DNA from 2 places in the Haloimpatiens massiliensis genome. Region 2 is predicted to be linked to the other one. Evidence: a T-box and tRNA genes for the amino acid it is inferred to sense, from the RefSeq annotation. Region 2 holds a T-box; the other holds one or more tRNA genes.
What was found. The T-box of region 2 lies ahead of C1715_RS08025 (valine--tRNA ligase). A T-box ahead of a tRNA ligase gene usually reads a tRNA of that ligase, here a tRNA-Val.
Positions count from the first base shown of each region.

Region 1: it encodes a tRNA-Val, which carries the amino acid that the T-box ahead of C1715_RS08025 (valine--tRNA ligase) is inferred to sense. The anticodon was not compared.

Region 1 covers NZ_LT854637.1:80,783-87,420, reverse strand. Annotated here, with positions in the region: gene C1715_RS03625 (ATP-binding protein) at 1-436, shown strand, start outside; gene C1715_RS03620 (hypothetical protein) at 517-2,127, opposite strand; tRNA gene C1715_RS03615 (tRNA-Thr) at 2,348-2,423, opposite strand; tRNA gene C1715_RS03610 (tRNA-Asp) at 2,429-2,505, opposite strand; tRNA gene C1715_RS03605 (tRNA-Val) at 2,527-2,602, opposite strand; tRNA gene C1715_RS03600 (tRNA-Glu) at 2,608-2,682, opposite strand; tRNA gene C1715_RS03595 (tRNA-Thr) at 2,696-2,771, opposite strand; tRNA gene C1715_RS03590 (tRNA-Asp) at 2,778-2,854, opposite strand; tRNA gene C1715_RS03585 (tRNA-Val) at 2,863-2,938, opposite strand; tRNA gene C1715_RS03580 (tRNA-Glu) at 2,945-3,019, opposite strand; gene C1715_RS03575 (pyruvate, water dikinase regulatory protein) at 3,175-3,987, opposite strand; gene C1715_RS03570 (CoA-binding protein) at 4,119-4,490, opposite strand; partial or broken gene C1715_RS03565 (RNA-guided endonuclease InsQ/TnpB family protein) at 5,038-5,895, shown strand; gene C1715_RS03560 (BaiN/RdsA family NAD(P)/FAD-dependent oxidoreductase) at 6,056-6,638, shown strand, end outside.
Region 2 covers NZ_LT854639.1:601,626-608,263, forward strand. Annotated here, with positions in the region: gene C1715_RS08020 (bifunctional folylpolyglutamate synthase/dihydrofolate synthase) at 1-367, opposite strand, end outside; gene C1715_RS08025 (valine--tRNA ligase) at 1,408-4,056, opposite strand; T-box leader at 4,179-4,479, opposite strand; gene C1715_RS08030 (WD40/YVTN/BNR-like repeat-containing protein) at 4,801-6,039, opposite strand; gene C1715_RS08035 (IS701 family transposase) at 6,408-6,638, shown strand, end outside.

The DNA.
Region 1 (6,638 bases), on a different contig from region 2:
AGATACAAATTTATTATTTTACGGTAGCTCTGGTACAGGTAAAACCTTTTTATCTCACTGTATAGCCAAATGGCTTATAGACAGAGGCTACTTTGTAGTATATAGAACTGCAAAAGAATTAATAGAGAATTTGCGTGATGCCCGCTTTAATGAAAATAAAACACTGGAGGATTTAATATTAAACTGTGACGTACTTATAATAGATGATTTAGGTACAGAACAAATAACAGACTTTTCTAAATCTGAATTATTTAATTTAATAAATTGGAAACTCCTAAAGGACAAAAGGATGCTTATTTCCACAAACTTATCTCTTGAAGAACTCTCCAAACACTATTCAGAAAGAATTACTTCAAGACTATTTGGTAACTTTGAACTATATAAATTTTATGGTGACGATATTAGAGTAAAAAAGAATTTAAATAAAATACGTTAATGAAATGTAAAATCCCAGCTTATAACAAACTGGGATTTTTGTATTAATATTGTTCTCAATTTACTTTTTATAAAATATATTTAATTTATTATATAAGGAGAAAAAATTAATACAGAAATAAATGTATCCATTACTAGAAATGGAAGATACTTCGCCACCGGAAGATCCTCTGTAAATTCCCTATAAAATAAGTATGAGTATACATAACAAAATAAACTTATACATACTAGGATAAACACTCCTACCATAGGAGAAACTAATTCTTTAGGCAAGAACATAAAGCTATTTTTATATACAGAAACATACATAGATAGAACTTTTATAAATGTTGTAACTACAAGAACTCCAATATATATGCCTTTTCTTTGCTTATCTGAAAATCTACTTAATAATAATGTGAATATACCCATTAAGGTTAGCCCTGGAAAAATCCATGCAGCTCCTATTAACAGTATAGATATTATACTATATGTAACTCCAGTAACCGTTTCTTGTAATGACATACTTTTTTCAAATTTTTTAAGTTTATTATTTTCCTTTTTATATTGTTCATTTGTTGAAGTCATATATAAGTTGTATGGACACTCAAAACCCTCATCTGATTTAGCTTGGAAATCACAGTATATTCCTATTTCTCCACAAATGTTTGCAAAAGTGGACAATTGTTTTGATTTTGAAAGAATTCCTTCCTGCTCATACTTACCATTACTTAATCTATATTCCATTACATCATCTTGCTCTTTATTTATGCCAAAAATTCTCCTCCCCTCTACTAGAATTTTCGCCTTGCCATTTATACAATTTGCACTGTTTATTTTTTTTAAGCCGATTCCAGGAAATTTAAGCTCTTTAAATTTATACTTAAATTCATCTTTGTTCTTTGGAATATTATCAATAGGAATCTGATATACTATATCGCCTCCGGTTTTAGGTACAAAGAAATACATAATTCCACCCTCTACAGCAAATTTAGTTTCAGGTGTAACTTGACCAAATCTAACTATCATATTGAATAAATCTCTTGAATGAGAAAATTCCCCATTCTCATAAAATGTACACATTTGAGTAACTTCCTGTACCTCCTGCCCTGTATAACATATTACATATTTACCATTATAATCTATTCCACTTATTCCTCCTGCACTTGGAACTTTTATAGATTTCTTATTTCCGGTTTTTATATCTATAAATTCCACTGAATCCTCATAAGTTCTTAAAATCATATTATCATTTATTTGTTTTAATTCTCTTAACTCTCCTATATTTTCTCTTTTTATTATATTAAACTTTTTGTCTAACTTAATCCGCTCTGAGGAATTACTATTTGAATGCTTTCCTACGTACTCAATGTAAAAATTATTCTCTTTATCTTTTACTAGTATTATTCCGTTTATACTATTTGCTTTTATACCTAAACTTTTTTCCTTTTTTTTATGTCCTAAATAATCTATTACTAAGATTTTTAATTTATTTTTGTCATTATAGGCAATAATATAATTTTTGTCTTCTTTGATAATTGCAGGAGTAGCACTTATGTAAGCTTGATCTAGAAACTTCCCCTTCCCCCACTTATTAGAAGGAGGCTGATTATTAATGTTCAAATTAACACTGTATTGATATGCTATTATACCGATTATTAATATTATACTTATTATTATAAAGCTCTTCGTTTTGACTCTATTTTTTTCCATACTCATACCCCCAAGTAATATATTATTGTAAAATATTATGTATTACTTACAAGATTCTATATTTATACTAATTTATCCTTTAAAAGATAGTATAAATCTTTATATGCAAACTCCCATCTTATACATAATAATACTATTAAATACTTAATATTATCTATAACATTAAATATTTAATATTACAAAAAAATAAAAAGTCTTAAGTAAAAATTACTTAAGACTTTGGAGCTGGCAATAGGAATCGAACCTACAACCTGCTGATTACAAGTCAGCTGCTCTGCCAATTGAGCCATGCCAGCTTATATGGCGACCCAGAAGGGACTCGAACCCTCGACCTCCGGCGTGACAGGCCGGCACTCTAACCAACTGAGCCACTGGGCCATATATATTTTTATAAATAAGTGGTGGGCACAACAGGGCTCGAACCTGTGACCCTCTGCTTGTAAGGCAGATGCTCTCCCAGCTGAGCTATGCGCCCACATATGGTGACTCCTAGGGGAATCGAACCCCTGTTACCACCGTGAAAGGGTGGTGTCTTAACCGCTTGACCAAGGAGCCAAATTATTTTTATTGGAGCTGGCAATAGGAATTGAACCTACAACCTGCTGATTACAAGTCAGCTGCTCTGCCAATTGAGCCATGCCAGCTTATAATGGCGACCCAGAAGGGACTCGAACCCTCGACCTCCGGCGTGACAGGCCGGCACTCTAACCAACTGAGCCACTGGGCCATATTATGTGGTGGGCACAACAGGGCTCGAACCTGTGACCCTCTGCTTGTAAGGCAGATGCTCTCCCAGCTGAGCTATGCGCCCACATAATGGTGACTCCTAGGGGAATCGAACCCCTGTTACCACCGTGAAAGGGTGGTGTCTTAACCGCTTGACCAAGGAGCCAAATTATTTATCAACGCTTTTTTCATTCTAGTCTGCCGCGCTGACAAATAATATAATACAAGATTATTCTCCATATGTCAACATATTTTTTTAAAACTTTTTAGCTTTTTTTAAAATTCCTTTTAATTTCTTCTCTAATTAATAGGATAGCCATGTTAGATACTCTTTTCTACCCATCCTATACTCTCCATTATAATAAGAGCAGTATCCTCTATAGCTCTTTGAGTTACATCTATAACCCTACATCCAAGTCTCTTAAATACTTTATCTAAAAAATCAAATTCTTCTAATATCCTTTCTTCATTGGCATAATTTATGTTAAAATGATCTCCTCCAAATTTTAAAAGTCTATGCTTGCGAATTTCAATAAGATGTAAAGGATTTATTGTAAGACCTATTATTTTTTTTCTATCTACTTGTAATAATTCATCTGGTACTGGAACTTCTGGCATTAACGGTACATTGAGAGCTTTTATACCTTTATTGGCCAAGTACATACATAAAGCTGTTTTCGAACTCCTAGAAAGACCTACTATAACTACATCTGCATTCTTTATTCCACTTACATCCTTACTATCATCATACTGCACGGCAAATTGCATAGCTTCAATTTTTTCATAATATTCATTATCTATATTCCACACAGCACCTGGCTCATATATAGGTTGCTCTCCTGTAATTTTAGCTGCTATATTCATACAGGGACTTAACACGTTATATACAAATATACCCTTTTCCATACATCTTTGTACTAAAAAATCTCTTATCTCCGGCAAAATTATATTTGAAATTACCATACATTTATCTGGCACATCTATAGTATTCATAAATTCATAAACATCTTCTAATGTCTTTATGTATGGAACTCTTTTTACATGCATTTTTACTTTAAATTGACTTGCTGTACCCTTAGCTACAAGTTCTGCTGTTTCCCCTATAGAGTCAGAGACGGCATATATTTTAAACATAATAGCACCCCCTGTTTTTTAATAATTTACACTGTCAATAATTCATACAAATTAAACACCAGTAATCACCAGCGCTTAACCTAAAAAGACTTTGCAGCTATGTATTTTTTTAAATACGTAAATCTAAATACTTACATATTAGATAACTGTACTAGCGCACAATCCTCTATAGCAATTATATTGTTTTCTTTGCAATAATTAATAATTTCTTCACTTTCTGCCCCAGGCTGAATTAGTACCTTATTAATAATTAAAGTCTTTGCTTCCTTAAGTATTTCTATACCTAAAGCAGGATTTATACATAAATCTATAACTTCTATTTGAAAAGGCACATCCTTTAAACTTTTATAAACGCCTTCCCCCTCCTTCTTAGGATGAATTCCCACTGCATTAAAACCTTTATTCCTTAACTTGTCTAAAATTTTATATGCATATTTACTCTGGTTTATAACGTCTCCTACTACTACCCAATTTTTATAATTTAATAATTCACTAGCTACCATAAACTCACTTGATTATTGATATTTTATAGTCCAAATATTTATCAAAAATCAAGTTTTTCACCTTCCTTTTTTATTATATTTACGTTTATTATATCCTAATTTTTATAATTGTATCAATGATGCACTTCTCATTTACTAATTCATCCATACAAAATCAACCAATGAATTAAAATGATCAATACTCAATGCTTAACTATTCCTTTCATTGAAAAAATATTATAAAATAATTATAATTAAACTAAATAGGATAAAATATTATTTGTATACTCTAATGCTTGTTGGTACCCTTCAAGCTTTTTTCTATAAATAGCCAAAAGGAGATATCTTTAGTTGTTTAAAATATAAATAAAAGTAATTAACTATAGTAAAATGTACTTATGAAAAGGAAGTGAGTACATTTGAAAAATAATAATTATAAACCAAATGAAGTTGTAGAGTTAATTAATGTATCAGTTAGAACATTACAAAGATAGGATAACGAAGGAATATTAAAAGCATTTAGAACACCAACAAATAGAAGATAGTATACTTACGAACAATATAAAGAAAATATAAGAAAAAGAAAAATCAAGATGTTAAAGCTTACTTTCCAAAGAACAATAAAACAGATTGGACTATTGAAAGACATAGGGTTAAAGTACCAACTTTAGGTTGGATTAGATTAAAAGAATTTGGATACATTCCAGTTAACTCTATAGTTAAAAGTGGTACAGTAAGTCAAAAAGCAGATAGATATTTTGTTTCAATTTTAGTTAAAGAAGCTATTAAAGTAAATAATAAACCTTACTCAGAAGGAATAGGCGTAGACCTTGGACTAAAGAATTTTGCAATTTGTAATAATGGCTTAACTAAAAAGAATATTAACAAAACTGAAACAGTTAAAAAAGAAGAAAAGAAACTAAAACGTGAGCAAAGAAAACTTTCAAGGAAATATGAAAGTTTAAAATTAAGAAATAAAAAAGAGAAAGGAGAAGCTACTCGTCAAAATATCCAAAAACAAATAGTAAAGGTACAAAAACTTCATCAAAGACTTACAAATATAAGAACTGATTACATAAATAAAACAGTAAATGAGTTAATAAAACAAAAACCAAGTTTTATAACTATTGAAGATTTAAATGTAAGTGGAATGATGAAGAATAGGCATTTAGCAAAGGCAATTGCTGGGCAAAAATTTTATGAATTTAGAATTAAACTTATTTCAAAAGCTAAACAAAATGGCATTGAGATAAGAATAGTTGATAGATTTTATCCAAGTAGTAAAATGTGTAGCTGTTGTGGAGCATATAAGAAAGATTTAAAACTATCTGATAGAGTTTATAAATGCAGTTGTGGGCTTTCTATTGATAGAGATTTAAATGCTTCAATAAATTTAGCCAATGCTAAAGAATATAAGATAGCTTAATTAAACAAGCACTTATATGTGTACCCAAGGCTATTTGGGGAATTAACGACTGTGGAGTGCTATACAAACTGTAGTAGCTTAGGCAAGGCAGAGTACGTTGAAGCAGTAACAATCTCAATATGGATACATTTGACCATGTTTTGAGTAGCAGCGATTGACTTTGAAATACGATATTATAATCATAGGTGCTGGTGCCTCTGGTATCACTGCTACCATCACAGCTAAAGATATGGGCTGTAATGTGGCACTTTTAGAAGGCAGTGATAGAATAGGTAAAAAAATACTCACCACAGGAAACGGCAGATGCAATATAACTAATGAGAATATAATTTCTTTAAGATATCATAGTAATAACCCTAAATTCTTTATGGATACTTTAAATAAGTTTACCTATGAGGATACTGTTAACTTTTTTTCCTCTCTAGGACTTCCTTTAGTAACCCTTGATGATGGCAAAATGTACCCTATGAGCCTACAGGCTTCTTCAGTTTTAGATGTGCTTAGACTTTCCATAAGTGAAAAAGGTATACCCTTGTATTTAAATACAAAAGTTAAGGAGGTAAGGTGTACTACAAATGGCTTTAAAATATACTCAAATAATGCCGAAATATTTCAATGCAAAAAATTAGTAATAGCTACTGGAGGGAAGTCTGCTGCTACCACTGGTTCAGATGGCTCTGGATTTAACATAACCAAATCACTAGGCCACCATATAATAAATCCTGTACCAGCTTTAGTACAAC
Region 2 (6,638 bases):
TAATTTCAAATTGAGTTGGATGCTCATATCCCATTTCTATAACTTTATCTACAGCTTCTTTTACCCTACTAATTACATCTATTAATTCTTCTTTACTTATATTTTTACCATTTACTTGTATTCTCTCTTCAAATTCCTCAATATAAGGTGATGTATACATTCCAACCCTGTATCCTGCTTCTCTTAATATTTCATTTAACATAGCAGTGGTAGATCCTTTTCCATTGGTACCTGCTATATGTATACACTTTAATTTTTTTTCAGGTTCGCCCAAAATTTCTAATAACTTTTCTGTTCTACTTAACCCCAGATTTGTTCCAAAACGTGCTGTATTATTTACATAGTCCATAACCTGTTTGTAATCCATATTTATCTTCCCCCTACACATAAAATACAATATAATAATATACTATATTTACATAATTCTCAATATAAGATATTGTGATGTAAGTGCAGTAAGAAAAATCTGTCTTTAAGTCCACAATAAATATATTTTTTAAGACTGCTTACAATACGCCAAGAAATTCTAATGTTTTCAAATTTCAATCCCCTAAAGCTTTCAAACTCGCTTCTAACGGCACTCAAACATGAAAGCCTCTTAACGGGTATTGAAATTTGAAAACAAAGAATTTCTAAGGCTAGCTCAATAGTCTAAAAAAATATATTTATTGTTACCTTAAAGACAGATTTTTCGGTTCATACATACATTACTTATGGGGGGGAGACGGCCTACTAAATGAAAATTTTCCTCCACTATGTTACGGAAAATCTTTAATTAAATAAATGGAATAGTTATAGCCTTTTTTTAAGCACTTTAAAGATCTTTTATCGGCGGTAGCCAGCGTAAATATTAAAACCAATGTTTATACAAGCCAATGCCTTATAGCAAAATATATTAAATTTTATTCAATATTTTATTTTAATAATTAGTGATTCATTAGTTTCTAATCAAAGTAACTAATTATATCTCCCAATTAGTCAAAGTATTATTAATAACTGGGATTTAAGTCCTAAACGAAAGGCTACGCCTAAAAAGATTATGGGAGCCTTTTTATTTGTTTTATAAATTAAAGATTTTCCGTAACGTAGTGGAGGAAAATCATCCTTTAGTAGGCTTCTCCTCTCAAACCACATACATATTAAACTAAAAATCTGATTTTAATGTAGTAATAAATGTGGAATTGGGGACTATTGAACTAGCCTTAGAACTTCTTATGTCTCACAGTTAAAGACCCGTTAAGAAGCTTTCATGTTTGAACGAGGAACAAGTGAGTTTGAAAGCTTTAGGGGCTTTAACTGTGAGACATTTAGAAGTTCTTGGCGTATTGTGAACAGTCCCAAATTACACATTTATTACGGAATTAAAATCAGATTTTTCTTCAATATATTATGTCACAATATATTCTTTTATTTCATTTCTTTTAATGATTCTAGTCTCTCTATAACTGCATTGTACATTTCTTTATACTTCTCTCCTTTTTGTCTTTCTTCATTTACAACAGCTTCTGGGGCTTTGCTTGTAAACTTTTCGTTGGAGAGTTTCTTTTCTACTCTTTCTATTTCCTTTTGTAGTTTTTCTTTTTCTTTATTTAATCTTTCTAATTCTTTCTCAACATCTACAAGATCAAGTAAAGGCATATATAGTTCTGCTCCCTTAGTAACTGTAGAAACTGCATTTTCTGCCTCTTCCTTAGAATTCAAGAATACAAATTCTGAAGCTGAGGCAAGTTTTTCAAAATAAATCTTTCCTTCTTTAAAAGCTTCTTTTCCTTCTGTTATATAAGCCATAACCTTAGCTTTCTTAGAAGGTGGTACATTCATCTCAGCTCTTACATTTCTTAAAGCGGTAATTGCCTCCATTATATAATTCATGTTCTTTTCAGCTTCTAAATCATTAAGCTCTTCACTATATTTTGGCCAGTTTGATGTAGTTATAGTTTCTAACCTTTCATCTAAATGAGTATATATCTCTTCAGTTATAAATGGCATTACTGGATGTAGAAGTTTAAGTCCAGTAACTAGAACTTCTTGAAGTACATTAAATACTACTCCTTTTGCTTTTTCATCTTCACCATAAAGTACTGGTTTTACAAGTTCTATATACCAATCGCAGAATTCATTCCACATAAATTCATAAACCTTCTGTGAGGCCATTCCAAGTTCAAATTTATCTATATTATCTGTAACTTCCTTCACTAAGTTGTTCATTCTTGAAAGAATCCATCTCTCAGCTATAGTGTACTCCTTACAATCTTTATATTTTTCCATAAGCTCTTTGTCTAAATTCATCATAACAAATCTTGAAGCATTCCATACTTTGTTTGCAAAGTTTCTAGCTGCCTCAACTTTTTCTTCATAGAATCTTATATCATTACCAGCAGCATTTCCTGTAATAATCATAAATCTTAGAGCATCTGCACCATATTTATCAATTATCTCTAATGGATCTACTCCATTTCCTAGTGACTTAGACATCTTTCTTCCTTGGCTGTCTCTTACCATACCGTGCATCAATACATGTTCAAATGGTATATCATCCATATTATGAAGTCCTGAGAATATCATTCTAGCAACCCAGAAGAATATTAAATCGTAGCCTGTTACAAGTACATTTGTTGGATAGAAGTATTTTAAATCCTCGGATTTTTCAGGCCATCCTAAAGTTGAAAATGGCCAAAGTGCTGATGAGAACCAAGTATCAAGTACATCTTTATCCTGTTCTAAATTTGCACTTCCACATTTTGTGCAGTTGTTTGGCTCTTCTTTAGCTACTATAACTTCTCCACAATCCTTACAGTACCAAACTGGGATTCTGTGTCCCCACCAAAGTTGTCTTGAAATACACCAATCTTGGATATTTTCCATCCAGTTATAATATATTTTTTCAAGTCTCTTTGGAACAATTTTAATCTTTTCATCTTTTACTGCATCTATGGCAGGCTTTGCAAGAGTTTCCATTTTAACATACCATTGTTTTGATAGCATTGGCTCTACTGTAACTCCACATCTATCATGACATCCAACATTATGGCTATGCTCTTTAATTTTTACTAAGAAGCCCTCATTTTGTAAATCTTCAACTATAGCTTTTCTAGCTTCATATCTATCCATACCAGAATATCTTCCATAACCCTCTTTTATAGTTCCATCTTCATTCATAACCATTATTTGCGGAAGATCATGTCTCTCACCTACTCCAAAGTCATTTGGGTCATGAGCTGGTGTTATCTTAACTGCTCCTGTACCAAACTCTAAATCTACATAGTCATCTTCTACAATAGGAATTTCTCTATTTACTAATGGAAGTATTAAAGTTTTTCCTACTAAATGAGCATATCTTTCATCTTTAGGATTTACTGCAACTGCTGTATCTCCAAGCATAGTCTCTGGTCTTGTAGTTGCTATTTCAAGCCATTCATCGCTGTCCTTTACTGGATATTTTATATGCCAAAAATTTCCACTTTGTTCTTCGTATTCTATTTCTGCATCTGAAAGAGCTGTTTGACACTTTGGACACCAGTTAGTAATTCTGTTTCCTCTATATATAAGTCCTTCCTCATATAACTTAACAAAAACTTCTTTAACGGCCTTATTTAAATTTTCATCCATGGTAAATCTTTCTCTTGTAAAATCACAAGAAACACCTAGCTTTTGAATCTGATTTTTTATTCTATTTCTATATTCATCAGACCAATCCCAAACTTTTTCTAGAAAAGCTTCTCTTCCCATTTCTTTTTTGTTAAGACCTTGTTTTAAAAGTTCCTTTTCAACTCTAACTTCTGTAGCTATGCTAGCATGGTCTTCTCCTGGAAGATATAATGCACTGTAGCCCTGCATTCTTTTAACTCTTATTAAAAAATCCTGTAATGTATCATCAAGAGCGTGACCTAAGTGTAATTGTCCTGTTATATTTGGCGGTGGCATCATTATTGTGTATGGTTTTTTATTTTCATCCACTTCTGGAGTAAAATACCCCTTTTCCATCCAATTTTCATATATTCTGTCTTCAAATTCTTTAGGGTCATAAGTTTTTGCTATATTTTTATTTTCTTCCATATCCTTTGCTCCTTTCCTTTTTACTTATAGTAATTTTTAGATACTATAATAAATGTTTGTGTCTTATACCTAGAACCTGTAACAAGCGCTATGATTTTTTATAATAAAAAAAGCACTGCAATCCAAAGGACGACAGTGCGTGGTACCACCTTTATTCTTATAAATAATTTATACTATAAACCAAGCCTTTAGTGCCCTATGAACTATTTTACTCCATAGGATAACTAATATACTGTTTAGGCTATAAAACTTATTTATAAGCTCTTAAAACTTTTAACGAATTTACCGTCTTTGCCTACTACTACTTCAGCAAAGAGACTCAGAAGCTACCTTCAAGCTAATTCCTATAGAAGATCTTTCAGCCGGTGAATCTTCCTCTCTCAATATTCCTTATACCCTACTCCTCTTCTTCATAGTCTTTACTTATTTCATTTTGAATATATTTAACATTATAATACTATTTAACTATATGTCAAGGGTGTATTTAAAATTATCTATGCTAATTTATTCCTTATAAATATCTCAACTATATAAACTCTACTTTTAACTACCATTTTCAATATCTAAAGATTATATTCTTTTAGGTACATGAAAATAAATAACAAGTCAAAGATGCTGGTATATTTTGTGTCAGACAAGGAAGCAAGTTCCGCCGCTAGTAGAACTATCCGTGGAACCTGCTGACGCAGTATGACGCAAAATGGACTAGCATACTGACTTGTTATTTATTTGAATGTGCCTTAACTACTTTTTATACTTTATCTCATTACTATAGTTTATTTCTTTATCAAATTTCCAAGTTGCTCCATAGTTATCTGTTGTAAATTGAATTGTTCTATCTACGTCTCTTAGCTTAACAGGTAATACTCCCTTTGCACCTTTAAAAACAGGACATAATGGCGTGGCACAATCATATTTATATTTAGATGGTAACTTTATATATACCTTTTTCCATGTTTTCCCTTCATCAGTGGTACGATATACTGTTGGATTATTATCACTTTCATATCTAAAACACATAAGTATAATTTTATCACTTGCAAACCCTGCACCAGTAACTACGCGGGCATAGGTTTTATTTGTATTTCCTATTTCTTTCCATGTTTTACCGCCATCATTTGTTTCATAAATATAATTTTCTTGATGCCCCATTGCTACACCAGTTGTTAAAACAACATAACCTTGGTTCTTTGAAGTAAATCCTACCAACTTTCTTTCATATCCATAGTCGTCCTTGGAACCCTGAACCTCATAAGTTTTCCATGACTTCCCTTTGTCCTCACTGATAGTAACTTTTACATCACTGTCCTTATTTCCATAAACAAATGCAGTTTTTTCAGGTGTTATATAATAACTTCCTTCTTCTAAAAATTCATTTTCATTAACATTATTAGCCAAATCAGTTAACGCATTTTCACTAAGTAAGCTTTCTAATACCACAGGAACATCCGCCCAAGTCTTACCATTATCATATGTTACAGAAACTCGTCTATCTCTTATAGTGTATTTATTAGGTGAGTTAAGTGATACTTCGAACTCTTTGCTCTTGATATATTCCTTTTTAGTTGAATCCTTTATTGGCTTTAAACCATTCTTATTAACATGTATTCCTTGATCCACAACTTTATATTTGCCATCACTTATCCTCTTTATTCTCATAGGCCACTTACAATTAACCACTTCTGTATCATTACCCGTTGTTGCCATTAAATCATAATTTATATCTGCAACAAATTCTCTATAATCTCCTGCAATTATTTTTATTTCTTTAATATTATAAGATGACTCTATATTTTCATGTCCAGGTTGATTTTCTTCTTTTTCCATATACTCTTGAAATAACTTACTACTCACCTGGATTAAATCTACTTTTTTCTTTTCCTCTTCACTGTGTTTATAAAAACTTTTATATACCCCCATAGTAATTACTACAATTGATAATAAACTGACTATTATAATTGCATACATCTTCTTATTTTTCATAAGTAACTCCCCTCTTATAAATTAGTAATAACCATGTTCTCTATTACATTTACCTAGTGTATCACCGAATAATTTTTACGTCAAATTAAGTATTAAATATTTGTATTTTATATAAACTGAGATAAAATAAGAGTATGTTTATATCAGTAAGCTACAAATTCTTATAAAAATCACTAATGTTCACAAATATATAGAGAGGAATGATATACATGCACTTACCTATATCCCTTGGGAATTTAGGTTCCATAATTTTTTTAGTTACTTTAAATGAGCAAATTTCATAACAAATTATGGAATAAAAATAGACATTCATAATATCCTAGTGTATTATATTTCTGTCAGAAAACATAAACAAAGGATGAATATAAATGTCTACAGAAAATAATATACCATATAATAAAGAGATTAACAATTTCATAATTAAACTTGGATTATCATTATATTTAACACTGCCTCAATTAAAACATGTTTGTGAATTTATCTTTGCAGCCGTAGGTCGTGGGTATGATGGCAAAGTTATTCATATAGCTGAAAGTTGCTATCAGAGTACTTATAGAACATCCATAGGTCAATTTTTATCCAAAAGCCCATGGAATGAA